Regions from separate parts of the Conexibacter sp. JCM 18997 genome, predicted to be linked through region 1. Evidence: riboswitches for the same ligand, from Rfam matches in the RefSeq annotation. Region 1 holds a riboswitch; each other region holds the start of a gene.
What was found. A riboswitch is a leader RNA that binds a small molecule or an ion and turns the genes downstream of it on or off. The one in region 1 is predicted to bind cyclic di-AMP.
Positions count from the first base shown of each region.

Region 2: another riboswitch for cyclic di-AMP. It lies ahead of ACZ5UI_RS02095 (hypothetical protein); the one in region 1 lies ahead of ACZ5UI_RS13660 (hypothetical protein).
Region 3: another riboswitch for cyclic di-AMP. It lies ahead of ACZ5UI_RS06220 (septal ring lytic transglycosylase RlpA family protein); the one in region 1 lies ahead of ACZ5UI_RS13660 (hypothetical protein).
Region 4: another riboswitch for cyclic di-AMP. It lies ahead of ACZ5UI_RS25960 (peptidoglycan-binding domain-containing protein); the one in region 1 lies ahead of ACZ5UI_RS13660 (hypothetical protein).

Region 1 covers NZ_AP043885.1:2,685,778-2,689,271, reverse strand. The annotation lists gene ACZ5UI_RS13675 (LLM class flavin-dependent oxidoreductase) at 1-536, opposite strand, end outside; gene ACZ5UI_RS13670 (hypothetical protein) at 536-859, opposite strand; gene ACZ5UI_RS13665 (cell wall-binding repeat-containing protein) at 856-2,082, opposite strand; cyclic di-AMP (ydaO/yuaA leader) riboswitch at 2,155-2,295, shown strand; gene ACZ5UI_RS13660 (hypothetical protein) at 2,354-2,968, shown strand; gene ACZ5UI_RS13655 (PspA/IM30 family protein) at 3,036-3,494, shown strand, end outside.
Region 2 covers NZ_AP043885.1:394,051-397,544, reverse strand. The annotation lists gene ACZ5UI_RS02100 (carboxymuconolactone decarboxylase family protein) at 1-498, opposite strand, end outside; gene ACZ5UI_RS02095 (hypothetical protein) at 701-1,258, opposite strand; cyclic di-AMP (ydaO/yuaA leader) riboswitch at 1,259-1,409, opposite strand; gene ACZ5UI_RS02090 (TraR/DksA family transcriptional regulator) at 1,596-1,946, opposite strand; gene ACZ5UI_RS02085 (c-type cytochrome) at 1,998-2,483, opposite strand; gene ACZ5UI_RS02080 (DNA polymerase III subunit alpha) at 2,523-3,494, opposite strand, start outside.
Region 3 covers NZ_AP043885.1:1,193,575-1,197,068, forward strand. The annotation lists gene ACZ5UI_RS06205 (WS/DGAT/MGAT family O-acyltransferase) at 1-67, opposite strand, end outside; gene ACZ5UI_RS06210 (RNA polymerase sigma factor) at 153-701, shown strand; gene ACZ5UI_RS06215 (amidohydrolase family protein) at 712-1,881, shown strand; cyclic di-AMP (ydaO/yuaA leader) riboswitch at 1,964-2,120, shown strand; gene ACZ5UI_RS06220 (septal ring lytic transglycosylase RlpA family protein) at 2,156-3,088, shown strand; gene dinB (DNA polymerase IV) at 3,129-3,494, shown strand, end outside.
Region 4 covers NZ_AP043885.1:5,178,183-5,181,676, reverse strand. The annotation lists partial or broken gene ACZ5UI_RS25970 (aromatic ring-hydroxylating dioxygenase subunit alpha) at 1-392, opposite strand, end outside; gene ACZ5UI_RS25965 (thiol-disulfide oxidoreductase DCC family protein) at 457-849, opposite strand; gene ACZ5UI_RS25960 (peptidoglycan-binding domain-containing protein) at 960-1,724, opposite strand; cyclic di-AMP (ydaO/yuaA leader) riboswitch at 1,850-2,013, opposite strand; gene ACZ5UI_RS25955 (ABC transporter ATP-binding protein) at 2,112-3,494, shown strand, end outside.

The DNA.
Region 1 (3,494 bases):
TCGGCGATCTCGGCGGTCAGCGCGATCGACTTGGGACCGGTCGCGCCCAGGTAGATCGGCAGGTGGTCCTGGACCGGCTTGGTCAGCAGCTTCAGCGGCTTGCCCAGGCCCGTGACGACGCCGTCCTCCATGGGGGCTTGGATGCGCTGGCGGTCCAGCGCCCGGCGCACGATGTCGACGTACTCCCGTGTGCGTGCCAGGCCGCGCCCGAACGGCACGCCGTACCAGCCCTCGGACACCTGCGGGCCGCTCAGCCCGAGCCCGAGGCGGAAGCGCCCGTCGGAGATCACGTCGAGCGAGGCGGCGGCCATCGCGGTCGCCGTCGGCTTGCGCGCGGGGATCTGCATCAGGCCGGAGCCCAGCCCGATGCGCGACGTCTTGCCGGCCAGCAGCCCGAGCACGGAGACGGCGTCCTGGCCCCAGGCCTCGGCCACCCACAGCGAGTCCAGGCCCCGCTCGTCGGCCAGGACCGCGAGCTCGACCTGCTCAGCCGGCGTGAACCAGGGCCAGTAGCCCAGGAAGACGCCGAGGCGCACTACGCCGCGGGGGCGGCGGGCGCCGGCGCGGGCAGCTCGCCGGGCACGACGTCCTCGGAGTTGGACTTCAGCGTCCGCTGTCCGGGTTGTGCGTGCGTGCCGCGCTGCTCGCCCGTGTAGCCCAGGCGCACGAGGCGCTGGATCTCGCGCTCGCCCTCGATGCGCGCGGGGTGATCGGCGGGCAGCGGCGCGATCAGCTTGGCGATGCGATTGCGCAGCTGCAGCGCGAAGTGGGGGGTGGACGCGCCCATCAGCTGGCGCACGTCCTCGACCGTGACCTGGTGGGTCGGGTCGACGCGGTCTGGATGCTCGAATTCGCTCATGGGGATTCGTCGTTCACCGGGGAGATCTCGAGGAGGGCGTCGATTCGGGACTGAGCGTCCAAGCTGATCGCCCGCTCATCCCCGATGAGCCAGCCGTGATTGTAGACCCCGCGGACCGGATCGGAGTCGTAGCCCGGCTGGATGTCGAGCAGGTACTGGACCACGTCGTCGGGCAGCGAGCCGTCGTCGGCGGTCAGCAGCAGCGGTCCGTACGAGCCCGCCGAGGACAGCGGCGCGGCCGCGCCGGCGACGGCGGGCTGCGTCGGGTTGGCGAACACCAGGCCGTGGCCCGGATCGGTGACGCCCCAGCCGAACGCGCCGTCGGAGTAGCGCGCGAAGGCGATCGCGGTGCCCTGCGGCGTCTCGCCGTCGATGCGCGTCGTCGTGCCGATCTTGTCGAGCTGGTCGATCACCTTGTCGGAGACCGCCGTGTCGGGACCGAGCACGAAGATGCGCGGGCGCTCGTGCGTCTTGATGGCCGTCGCGGTGGCGGCGGGCAGCTCGTCGCGCGCGGTGAACAGGATGGGATCCCCGGACTTGGCCGCCCAGGCGGCGGCGGGCATCGCGTAGCTCGGCGCGTCGGCGCCGACCACCACGACGGCCTTGCTCGGCTCGCCGCGTGCGGTCGTCGCGATCCGGTCGATGGCCGCGGCCAGCTCGAACGGGTCCTTGCCGTTGACCGCGGTCGTGCGGTTGCCCGTGGCGGGAACGTCGCCCACCTTGATGACCTGCGCGCCGCCGAGCACGCCGGAGCCGGCGGGCGCCAGGCGCTTGAGGGCGTCCTTGGTGGCCTGGGGGAGCTCCTCGCCGTCGGCCAGCAGGATCGGCGCGCGCACCGGTCGCGCGACCAGCGCGGAGGCGGCGACCGCGGCGCGCCAGTCGTCGGCCTGCACCAGCGACACGGCGGGCGGGCGGCTGGTGGGGCCGGTCGACGGCCACACCGCCTGGGCCACGCCGGCGGCGTCGGCGATCGCGTCAGCGCCGCCCACGCGGGTGGTGTTCTTCGTCGCGAAGGCCGGGAAGCCGAGCGCGCTGCCGGCCGCCTCGTCGCCGGCCGCGGCGCCGACCGAGGGCGACGCGGGCGGGCTGGTGGGCGATCCGCCGTCCGGGCTGCCGTCCTTGCCGCACCCCGTGGAGGCGGCGGTGGCGACCACAAGGGTGAGCGCCAACGCGCCACGGAGGTTCAGGAAGCGACCCATCAGGTCGATGACGGTATCGAGCAAGGCCGCGCCAGGATGACGTTCCGCGCGGTACCCATAATCGTGGTGCAACAAACCGTGCGACCTGCTACGGTGCCGCGATCAACGCCGAGTTCTCAGCATGACGCTGGGGACCGGGGGACCCAGGTTGTTTGGGGTGAGTCTCCGAAAGGAGAGGCGCCGGCTCTTTCCGCGCTAACCCGTCAGCTAACCCCGGAGGCATACGAAAGAGGTAGCTGTGCGGGCATTTGCCCTTGTGACGACGATCGTTGCTTCGCTTCTGGCCATCCTGGCCGTGGCGATTCCGGCCTCCGCCGCCCCCAAGGGCACCACCGCAGGCGCAGCAGCGGCTCCTTCGACGGACCCGGCCCCGGCCGACCCGTCGACCACCCCGACCACGGGCACGACGACGCCCACGGTGCCGACCACGCCCACCACCACGGGCGGCGGCGCGACCTTCGGGGTCGATCCCAACCAGACGCCGGACATGCCCGACGCCACGATCCTCGCCGGCAAGGCCTACCCGCCCGTCGACGCGCCGATCGAGGTCAAGGAAGCGATCTGGGCCGCGAACGAGATCGTCGGCAAGCCGTACAAGTACGGCGGCGGCCACGCCCGCGTGAAGGACAGCGGCTACGACTGCTCGGGCACCGTGTCCTACGCGCTGCTGGGCGGCGGCCTGCTGGACGGCACGCCGCTGGACTCCTCGTCCTTCATGAAGTGGGGCGACGCGGGCCTGGGCGACTGGGTGACCGTCTACACCAACCCGGGGCACGCGTTCGTCGTGATCGCCGGGCTGCGCCTCGACACCAGCGCCGCGGGCGACCCGGCCGGCAACTCCGGCCCGCAGTGGCGCCCGGTCCTGCGCAACACCAAGGGCTTCAAGGCCCGCCACCCGGTCGGTTTCTAAGCCTCAGCTTTACGTGCGTCGGTAGGCTGGGCGACCAGCACCCACGACGCGCGGACAGGAGGCAGTGATGCCCGGCACCAGTGGCCGCTTCACGACCATCATCAAGGCGAAGATCAGCAAGATGCTCGACCGGGCCGAAGACCCGGGCGAGACGCTCGATTACAGCTACCAGAAGCAGCTCGAGCTGCTGCAGAACGTCAAGAAGGGCATCGCTGAGGTCGTCACCTCCAAGAAGCGACTGCAGATGCAGGCCGACAAGCTCCAGCAGTCGGTCGTCAAGCTCGACACGCAGGCCCGCCAGGCGCTGTCGGCCGGCAACGAGGAGCTCGCGCGCACCGCGCTCGAGCGCAAGACGCTGGCCCAGAACGAGCTGCAGTCGCTCGACGCCCAGGTCACCGAGCTCGAGGGCGAGCAGCAGAAGCTGATCGCGTCCGAGCAGAAGCTGCGCACGAAGATCGAGTCCTTCCGCACGAAGAAGGAAGTCGTCAAGGCGCAGTACTCCGCCGCCGAGGCGCGGGTGCAGATC
Region 2 (3,494 bases), 2.3 Mb from region 1:
GCCGGCCACGTTGACCATCGCGGTGAACGTCTCCATCGAGACGTAGGCGATCGCCTCGAGCAGCTGCTCGTGCGTCCAGCCCGACTCGATGGCCTCCTCGTGGAGGTGCATCGGCGGGGTGCCGGGGTTCTCGACCAGCGCGCGCAGGAGCGCGAGCAGCGCCGCCTCCTTGGGCTCCTCGGAGCTGAACTCGCGGGCCCGGGCGATCTCGTCCTGCCCCAGCCCGGCGTTGCGGGCCAGGCGCGTGTGGAGCACGATCCCCGGCTGGGAGTCGTGGTGCTCGGCCACGCCGAGCGAGATGCGCTCGAGCGTCGAGAGCGTCAGCGAGCCGCGGCGCAGCTCGGAACGGAAGCGCGCGTAGCCGCGCAGGGCCGCCGGGGACTCGGCCAGGACGGCGAGGAAGTTCGGGAGCTGGCCGGCGCTGGCCAGGGCGCCGCGCAGCACCGGCAGCGACCCCTCCGGGGCGGTCAGGTCGTCGTGGACGGGGAATCGGCTCATCGCTGTCTTCATGGGGCGGCCCTTCGAGAATGAGGGAGAGGGTCCGGCGCTTCACAAGGTTCAGCACCTTACGATTCGTAAGGATACGCCCCGGCGCGGACGTGCGCAACCGCGATCACACGACGACGACAACCCGCTGCGGTGGCGGGCTTCGGATGGCTTGGTGTGGCGGCCGGTGCGGCCGCGGGATGGACGGCGGCGGTCAGGCGCCGGCGGCGCTGAGCACCGCGACGAGGATCAGCAGCAGGCCCAGGCCGAACGCCCACAGGGCGACGCGGTCGGGGCGGGCGCCGACGCGCTCGCTCGGGCGGCGGGACGGGCGGTGGCGCTGGGCGGTCGTGGCGTAGGGGCGCTCGCGCTCGGCCACCTGGCCGCGGATGACCACCGTGCGGCGGCCGTTGGCGGCGCGCTGCGGCGGCAGGTCCAGCGGGGCCGGGCCGGCGGGAGCGATCTGCATGTGCGCGACGACGTCGGGCTCGACGTCGTAGGACTGCTCGGGCTCGGACGCGACGACCCGCATGGGCCGGCGGGCCATCGCCGCGGCGTCGACCGTGGCGGGGGCGTCGTCGTCGGCGGCGAACGCGTCGCCGGCCTCGTCGTCGCGCTCCAGCGTCAGGACGGACCAGTCGGCCTCCCGCGGGCGGCCGATCGTGCTCAGGATCTCGAGATCTTCCGGCGAGGCCCAATCGGCAGCCTGACGGCGGGGGCGACGGGGCGGCGGGTCGGACCAGGAGTCCTGGGCTCGGGCAGCGTGGGGCATCGCTTCTCTCTTGACGGCTTACGGGGTTAGCTGACGGGCTCGCGCATGAGAGTTTCGCGCTACGCACATTGTGCGATTCGCCCCGGACGGCATCGGGTCCCCCGCTCATCGGCCGGCCTCATTGCCGGGGACGACTCAGCGGAACGTTGGCCATCCTAGCGATTCGGGAAATCCCTGCAACAGCGGTTTTCTTCTGGAAACCTGCACGGAAGATGTCAAGGCCCGCCCGACCCTGATCAGGCCGGACTTTGGGCGAATTTCCTCGTGAGCCCGGGCCTGCCGACCGGATGGTCAGCGCCGCGGTGGTCCGCCGTCAGACACGGCGGACCTCAGGGCACTAGTTGCCGCCGCGCTCCCAGGTGGCCTGCTCGGCGACGGTGCGCTCGGCCCAGGGCACGACCTCCAGCCTCGCGTCGGGGATCGGCTCGCCGCTGATCGTCGACGTGCCGAAGGTGCCGTCGGCCAACCGCTGCTCGGCCCGCTCGATCGCCGCCAGGCGGTCGCGCAGGTCCTCGGCCTGGCCCTCGTCGCGCTCCTTGTCGTACAGGTCGCTGGCCTGGTCGGCGACGTGCTGCTCCAGGTGCGGCTCGTCGTCGGGGCCGGCGTCGGGCGCGCTGGCCGAGGCCAGCAGGCCTTCGATGCGCGCACGCTCGGCCGCCAACAGCTCTTTCGCTCGGGCTTCGTCCATGGTCGATCTCCTCCTGGCGTTCGGGTTCCGACCGCCGCTGAGATCTCCGGGTCAGTGCCCGGCGACCGCCGCAACGTAGTCGGCCACGTCCTGCGCGTCCTCACCGCTGAGCAGGTCGGCCGGCATCTGGCCGATGCCGCGCGCGCGCCCCTTGGCGATCGCGTCGAGCACGAGTGCCTTGGGCGGACGCAGGGTGTCGAGGTCCGGGCCCACGCGACCGACCGCGTTGGAGGCCGACAGCGTGTGGCAGACGGCGCAGTTGGCCGCGAACATCTCGCGTCCGCGCACCTCGGCCGCGGTGAGGTCCACGCCGCCCTTCGCCTCGGCGTTCGACTCCGAGTTGTCGACCATGACAACCGTGGGGATGACGATCGCGCCGAGCACGACGAGGAGCGTGAGGCCAACGCCGAAGGCAAGGCGTCCAGCCCGGGAGCCGCCATCGTCCTCGCGATGCGGCTTGCGGGTCGCGGCCATCGCGACCAGCACGACGCCCGTTCCGATAACGACCCAGAAGATGACAAGTACAGCAATGGCCATGTCCGGGAATCTATCGGGCCGCGCCCCGGATCGGCTTGCTCATCGGCTCCGCCCCCGCGCAAAGCTCTGCACCGGCGGCGCCACCGCCCGGAACGCGCCGCCCGCAGAACCGCCTGCCGCCGCCAACGCCGCCTCGGCTTCCTCCCCCACCGCGACGCCGCTCTCGCGCGCCCCGTCCGCGCCTTCCTGCGGCACCGCGGAGGGCAGATCGTGCACCGAGGCCAGCCGCCCGGTGGGCACCTGCAGCGGCCGCAACCGCCGCACGACGACGTTGATCGCCCCGCCCGCCGACGCGTAGCGCTCCATCCGCCCCTCGGCGATCACCAGCGGCTCGGAGCGCACGGTCAGCCGGTCGCGCTCGTAGACCGGCGGCGGCACGATCAGGTTGACCGTCCCGAACTCGTCCTCCAGCAGCAGGAAGCACACCCCGTTGGCCGTCGCCGGCTTCTGGCGCGCCATCACCAGCCCGGCCAGCTGCACGTCGGTCCCGTGTCGCAGGTCCTCCAACGCCCGGCTGGACACGACGCCCTGGCTGGTCAGGTGCCCGCGCAGCAGCGCGAACGGATGGTGGGCGATCGCCATCCCGGTCGTGGCGTAGTCGGCGACCATCGCGTCCCAGTCCCCCAGTCCCGCCAGCTCCGGCGCCGCCGGCAGGTCCAGCGACAGCGCCAGCTGCGTCCCGTGATCGCCGACCGGCGTCGACGGCGCGGCCACGCCCAGCTGCCACAGCGCGGTCCGCCGGGCCACCGACGCGCCGCCCTGGCCGACCACCAGCCGGTCGCACGCGCCCGACCAGGCCAGTTGCTCCAGCGCCGGCCGTCCCGCGCCCGCCCGCGCCGCCAGGTCCTCGATCGTCCGGTAGGGCCCGCCCCGCTCGCGCTCGGCCACCAGCGCCGCGACCTCGCCGCCGCGCACGCCGTGGATGTAGCCCAGCCCGACCCGCACCGCCCCTTCCGGTGTGACCGAGCACTCGACCGCGCTGGCGTTGACGTCGGGCGCCTGGATCTCGAT
Region 3 (3,494 bases), 1.5 Mb from region 1:
CCTGGCCGCCGCGCTCGAGATGCAGGAAGGAGGCGTCGAGGCCCGTGAGCCGATCGGGATTGGCCACGCGCTCGATTGTGGTCTGCCAGACCGGTCTTGGCAAACTTCAACAAGCTGTGTAAGCTACTTACACAGTGGGTAATCAAGAACACATGGACCTGCACGACTCCGAGACCTTCGCCCGCGCCTACGCCGACCACCACCGCTCCGTCCACGCCGTCGCCGTGCGCGTGCTCGGCGATGCCTCCCGCGCCGGTGACGTCGTGCAGGACGTCTTCATGCGCGTGTGGTCGCGGCCGGAGCGGTTCGACGCCAAGCGCGGCGAGCTGGGGCCCTACCTGCGGCTGATGGCGCGCTCGCGGGCGCTGGACGTGTGGCGTGAGGGGCAGGCCGCCGGCCGGGCCAGCGACCGCGTGCGCGATCTGGTCGCCGTCGAGAGCCCTGGGCGCGATCACGACAGCCGGCCCGACGCGATCCTGGCCCGCTCCGAGGCGCGTGCGGACGTGCGCGGCGCCCTGCGCGAGCTGCCCGGCGCCCAGCGCGAGGCGCTCGTGCTCGCCTACTGGGGTGGGCTGACCGCCGACGAGATCGCCCGGCGCACCGGTACGCCGCTGGGGACGGCCAAGAGCCGCATCCGCCTGGGCCTGGAGCGCATGCGCGGCGCGCTGACCGAGACCGGGCCCGAGGTGCAGGCCGCGTAAGCTCCCGCTGGTGCAGATCCCAGGCGCGCCGTACGACGACATCCTGGTCGGCCACCTGGAGGCGGCGCGGGCGATCCTGCCGGCCGACACGCCCTGGATGGACGCCCACACGCACACGGGCTCCAACGACCCGGACGGCGTCACGGCGAGCGCCGAGGAGCTGATGGCCGGTCTGGACCGCGCCGGCGTCCAGCGCTCGATCGTCTTCACCACCGCCGAGCCCGACGGCTACCCGCCCGCCAACGATCGCGTGTTGGCCGAAGCGGACGCGTCGGGCGGGCGCCTCGTGCCGTTCGCGCGCATCGACCCCAACGCCGGCGACCCGCTGCCGGAGGCGCGCCGCACGCTCGCGCTGGGCGCGCGCGGCTTCAAGCTGCACCCGCGCTCGGACGCGTTCGTCATGTCGCACCCGTCGGTCGAGGCGCTGGTCGGGCTGGCCGACGCCGAGCACCTGCCCGTCCTGGTGCACGCCGGTCGCGGTATCCCGGCGCTGGGGGAGGACCTGGTCGCGCTGGCCCGGCGCTACCCGGGCGCCTCGTTCATCCTGGCCCACGCCGGGATCAGCGACCTCGGGCTCGTCGCGCCCGCGGCCAACGAGCTCTCCAACCTCTTCTTCGACACCTCGTGGTGGCTGGTCTCCGATCTGCTCACGCTGTACGAGACCGTCGATCCGTCCCGGATCCTGTTCGCCTCCGACATGCCCTACGGCTCGGGCCGCTTCGCCGCCCTGGCCTTCCTGCGCTGTGCGATCGAAGTGGGCTACGGGCCGGACGTCCTGGCCGCGATCGCCGGCGGCAACGTCGAGCGCCTGCTGGCCGGCGAGCCGTCCGCCGACCTCGGTGGCCCGCCCGGCAAGGGTGCGTTGGGGCCGCGCTGGCTGGCCGGCGAGCGCGCGGTCGCCTACGCGGCCATCGCGGTGCAGCTGCGCTTCCGCGGAGGCGACGCCACCGAAGCGCTGGCGCTCGGCCGTCTGGCCTGTCAGATCCCCACCGGCGGCATGGACGACGATCACGAGGAGGCGCTGCTGCGGGCGATCGACGTCCTCCTGGAGGCCGCGCAGGAGCTGCCGCCGTCGCCCGCCACCGGCGAGCTCTCGCCCACCCGGGTGGGGGAGGCCTCGTCGATGCTCGCCGCTCAGCTGCTGGCCGGCACGCCGCGCGTTCCGCTCACGCGCCTGTAGCGCAAGCGCCCGTGCAGCGGGGTGTGACGTCGGGCACACAAGTGCTTCGAACGCGCGTTCGACGGATACCTTGGGGGGCGTTGTTTCCAGCAGGCCGAGTCGCCGTGGCCCATCCATGGCGAGCGGGGGACCCACTCGTCGAGACCGTTCTCGGCACGGGGCGAATCGTGGGCTGATGCCCACATAGCGCGGACGCGCGAGCCCGACAGCTGACCTCGTAGGCCCGCAGTCATGAAGGAGGACCTCCTTGAGGCCGCACATCCTGCTGCGCGCCGTGCCTGCCGCTGTTGCGGTCGGGGCGCTCGGCATCGTCGTTCCCAACGCCGCGGGCGCGCCCGCATCAGATCTGAGCAGCCCGGCCATCCAGGCCGCGGTCAAGGACGCGTCGCTGCGTCCCGGACAGCCGATCGTCGTCTCGGGCCGCCTGGCCTCGGGCCAGGCCGACGCGCCCGTGCGTCTGGAGATCCTGCCCGCCGGCGCCACCACGTGGACGAAGCTGACCGACGGGACCACCGGTCCCGGCGGCGCGTTCGCGCTGCGGGCCCACCCGCGCCGCTCGGGCGCCGTGCGCGTCGTGCAGGCCGGCGTCGCCCAGGCGGCCGGAGCCGATGTTGCTGCGGTGCCCGCCAGCGCGCAGCGACGAGTATCCGTCGGCGCGCGCCTGGTCACCCATGGCGTGCGCCGCAACGTGACCGCCGGGCGCAAGACGCTCGTGCGCGGCGCGGTCGCCAACGGCGGCAGCGGCCGCACCGTGGCGCTGCAGTTCCGGGGCAGGCACGGCTGGTTCACCGTCGATCGCGACCGCACCGACGGCCAGGGCCGCTTCCGCCTGGACCAGCGCCTGGCCTCGGCGACGAGCTCGGCCGCGCGCCTGCGCTTCGCCGGCGATGCCGCCAACGCGACCACGACCAAGCGCATCGGCCAGGTGGCCGGCTTCCGTTCGGCGCTGGCCTCGTGGTACGGCCCCGGCCTGTACGGCAACAACCTCGGTTGTGGCGGAACGCTGACCACGGGCACCGTCGGCGTGGCCAACAAGACGCTGCCGTGCGGCACGAAGCTCACGCTGCGCTACCGCGGGCACGTGGTCAAGGCCAGCGTCATCGACCGCGGGCCCTACGTGGGCGCGCGCGAGTTCGACCTGACCGCCGCGACCGCCGCCAAGCTGCACTTCGGCTCGGTCGGGACGGTCCAGGTCTCGATGCGGTAGGAACGTGTGTTCGTCGGCCCCGGGGCGTACCGTTTCCCGGGTGCCGACGATCGCCCATCTCGACATGGACGCGTTCTACGTGTCCGTCGAGCTGCTGCGCCGCCCGGAGCTGCGTGGCCAGCCGGTGGTCGTCTCGGGCACCGGGCCGCGGGCGGTGATCACCACCGCCAGCTACGAGGCGCGCAAGTTCGGGGTGGGTTCCGCCATCCCGGCGTCCCGCGCCCGCCGCCTGTGTCCGCAGGCGATCTTCATCCCGCCCGACTTCGAGGCCTACCGCGCCGTCTCCAAGCAGGTGATGGGCGTGCTGCGCGAGCAGATCGAGCGGGTCGAGGTCGTCGGCCTCGACGAGGCCTATCTGGATCTGTCGGACCTGCAGCGTCCGCGCGCGGCGATGCGCCGCGTCGTC
Region 4 (3,494 bases), 2.5 Mb from region 1:
GCCGCGGGGTCCCCGGTCCACACCCACACGAAGCGGTGGCGCTCGACGATCGGATAGCTGCGCACGCGCGCGGCCGGGTTGATCGTCTCCTGGGAGGGCATGAACACGCAGCGGCCCTCGCCGTTGTACATCAGGCCGTGGTAGCCGCACACGACGTCGTCGTCCTCGAGGTGCCCCTCCGACAGGGGCAGCAGGCGATGCCAGCACGCGTTCTCCAGCGCCACCGGCGACCCGTCGGTGCGCCGGTAGAGCACGAGGTTGCGCCCCGCGATGCGCCGAGGCAGCAGCTCGTGCTTGAGCTCGACGTCGTACGCGGCGGCGTACCAGGCGTCCTGCGGCCACTCCGGCAGCGCGAACGTGCCGGGCGCCACGGACCCGTTGGTGGACCCCATGCCCTCTCCTCTCTCTCAGGCTTCCTGAGAACCTACCCCGCGCGGGCGGGCCCGACGCACCGCGTCAGGCGCGACGGGCGATCTGATCGGCGGCCGCGCGCTTCCAGCGCGACGGCACCCAGCGGCTGATCGCCGTGCGGTGGTCGGCCACCCAGCGATAGCCGCGGTCGACCGGGCCGGGCAGCGCCTCGGCCAGCCAGGCCACCGGCGCGCCCGCGGGCAGCGCGCGCGCGATCACCGCGGTGGCGGCGCCCCCGGAGTGCACGACCCCGGCGTCGTCGACCACGTGCGCCGAGCGCAGGCGCTCGGGCGCGGGGACGCCGCCGCGCTCCAGCAGCGCCTGCCCCTCGGGCGACTGGATCGCCACCGGCCGCAGGCGTCGGTGGCGGTCCCAGGCCAGCAGGCGGGCGACGCTGAACCGGCAGAAGCCGCAGTCGGCGTCGTAGAGGACGATCACCGCAGCGTCAGGTGGCCCGGGCGCATCGGCGCCCGGGTGGCGCGCAGGACTGCGGTGATCGGGACCCGGCGACGCACCGGGCCCCAACCTACCGAGATGTCGACGCGGGGTTAGAGCCCCGTGGGGTGGCGGACCGTGAAGCCCGAGCTGGAGCGCTTGGCGGTCTGCCAGCGCGACGGCTTGGCGCCCGAGGTGTCGAACCGCAGGCCGGCGACGATCATGTACATGTGGTCGCCGCGGGCGTACAGGGTGACCCACTGGCCGGGCCCGGCGTCGCCCCAGGTCTCGAAGTTGCCCGAGGGCAGCGGCGAGTCGAGCAGGTCGGCGCCGTGGAGCGCGTAGGAGACCGAGCCCGAGCAGTCGTAGCCGGTGTCCTTCCACTTCAGCGTGTGACCGCCGCCGTACTTGTACGGCTTGGAGGCGATCTCGTTGCCGGCGGCGATGATCGCCTGGACCGCGGGCGGGGCGCTGGCCGGCGCCGTGGCGGTGCCGTCGGCGTTGAGGATCGCGGTCTCGCCCGGGATGCCGACCGGCGTCTGGGTGGTCGCGCCGCCCATCGTGGTCGTGGTGGCGGGCGTCGTGGTCGTCGTCGTCGTGCCCGTGGTGGTGGGCGTCGTCGTCGACGTCGGCGTGGCCGCGCCCGTCGTCGGGTCGGTCGCCGCATCGGTCTGGCGCGCGGAGGCGCCGTCGACGGCGGCCTGCTGCAGCGTGGGCGCCTCGGTCGGCTCCAGCCGCCCGTTGGGCGTCAGGCCGGCGGTCTGCTCGAAGCTCAACACGGCCCGCTTGGTGGCCGGGCCGAACTGACCGTCGGGGGTGAGGCTCTCGCCGGTCTGGCGCAACAGCTTCTGCGCCACCTTGACGTCGCTACCCGACATGCCCTGCTTGAGCGTGCGCGCTCCGAACGTGTACGCCGATGCGGTTGCCGGTATAGCGGCCACGGCAGCCGTGGTTAGGAACACGGCTACCGCGGGAAGTCGTATGTCAGGCACTACTGGGATCCCCTATCTCTTTCCAGTGCCTGCGGGGTTAGCTGACGGGCTCGCGCAGAAAGAGCAGCGCTACTCCGGCTCTCGGCCGGTGATTCGCCCCGGGCCGCTATTGGCGGCCAAGTGGTTCCCCCGCTGCCCGTCGGCGGAAACGACGGGCATTCGGCTTTGGTCATTCGACGGCGGGAACTGTAGCGAACCCTCCCGCTGTCTGTTTCCCGTAATAGTTGAGCCGTTCAACTATTAGCTAGACTGCCTCCTGTGAGAATCGCGCGATTGTTCCGCCCCTATCGCGGCCGCCTGTCGGCCGTTCTCGGGCTGATCGTGCTGTCTGCAGGGATTTCGATGGTCTCGCCGTTCCTCCTGCGCGCGATCCTCGACACGGCGCTCCCCGACCGCGACACCACGCTGCTGGCCTGGTTGGTCGGCGGAATGATCGCCATCGCCGTGGTCACCGGCGCGCTCGGCGTCGCGCAGACGTGGTTGTCGACCCAGGTCGGCCAGGCCGTCATGCACGACCTGCGCACCCAGGTCTATCGCCATCTGCAGCGGCTGCCGCTCGCCTTCTTCACGCGCACCCGCACGGGCGAGGTGCAGTCGCGCATCGCCAACGACATCGGCGGCGTGCAGTCGGTCGTCACCTCGACGGCCACCTCGATCGTCTCCAACGTCACCACGGTGCTGGCCACGATCGTGGCGATGTTCCTGCTCGATCCCCTGCTGGCCGGCTTCTCGCTCGTCGTGCTGCCGCTGTTCGTGTGGCTGTCGCGGCGGGTCGGCGCCGAGCGGCGCAAGATCACCCGCCGCCGCCAGGAGTCGATGGCCGACATCTCGACGCTGATCGAGGAGTCGCTGTCGGTCTCGGGCATCCTGCTGGGCAAGACCATGGGCCGCACCGGGGCGCTGGCCGAGCGCTTCGACGGCGAGTCGCGCAACCTGGCCGACCTCGAGGTGCGTTCGCGCATGGCCGGTCGCTGGGTGATGGCGACAATCCAGATCTCGTTCACCGCGATGCCGGCCCTGATCTACCTGTTCGCCGGCCTGTCCCCCGACGCGGTGTCGATCGGCACCGTGGTGGCCTTCACCACGCTGCAGACCCGGCTGCTCTCCCCGATCGGGTCGCTGCTGTCGGTCGGCGTCGACGTGCAGAGCTCGCTGGCGCTGTTCGATCGCATCTTCGAGTACCTCGATCTGCCCGTGGACATCCAGCCGGGCGCGCGCGAGCTGCACGGCCGCGGCGGGCGCGTGAGCTTCGACGACGTGTGGTTCCGCTACGGCGAGGACGCGCCCTGGACCCTGGCCGGCGTGTCGATCGACGTCGACCCCGGGACGACGCTGGCCATCGTGGGCGAGACGGGCGCGGGCAAGACGACGATGGGCTACCTCGTCTCCCGCCTGTACGACGTCGAGCGCGGCTCGGTGGCGATCGACGGCGTCGACGTCCGCGACGCGACGCAGGAGTCGCTGGCCGCCACCGTCGGGCTGGTGTCCCAGGACACGTACCTCTTCCACGCCTCGATCGGCGACAACCTGCGCTTCGCCCGGCCCGAGGCGACCGACGAGGAGCTCGTCGCCGCGGCCAAGGCCGCCCGCATCCACGACCTGATCGCCGGCCTGCCCGACGGCTACGACACCGTGGTCGGCGAGCGCGGCTACCGC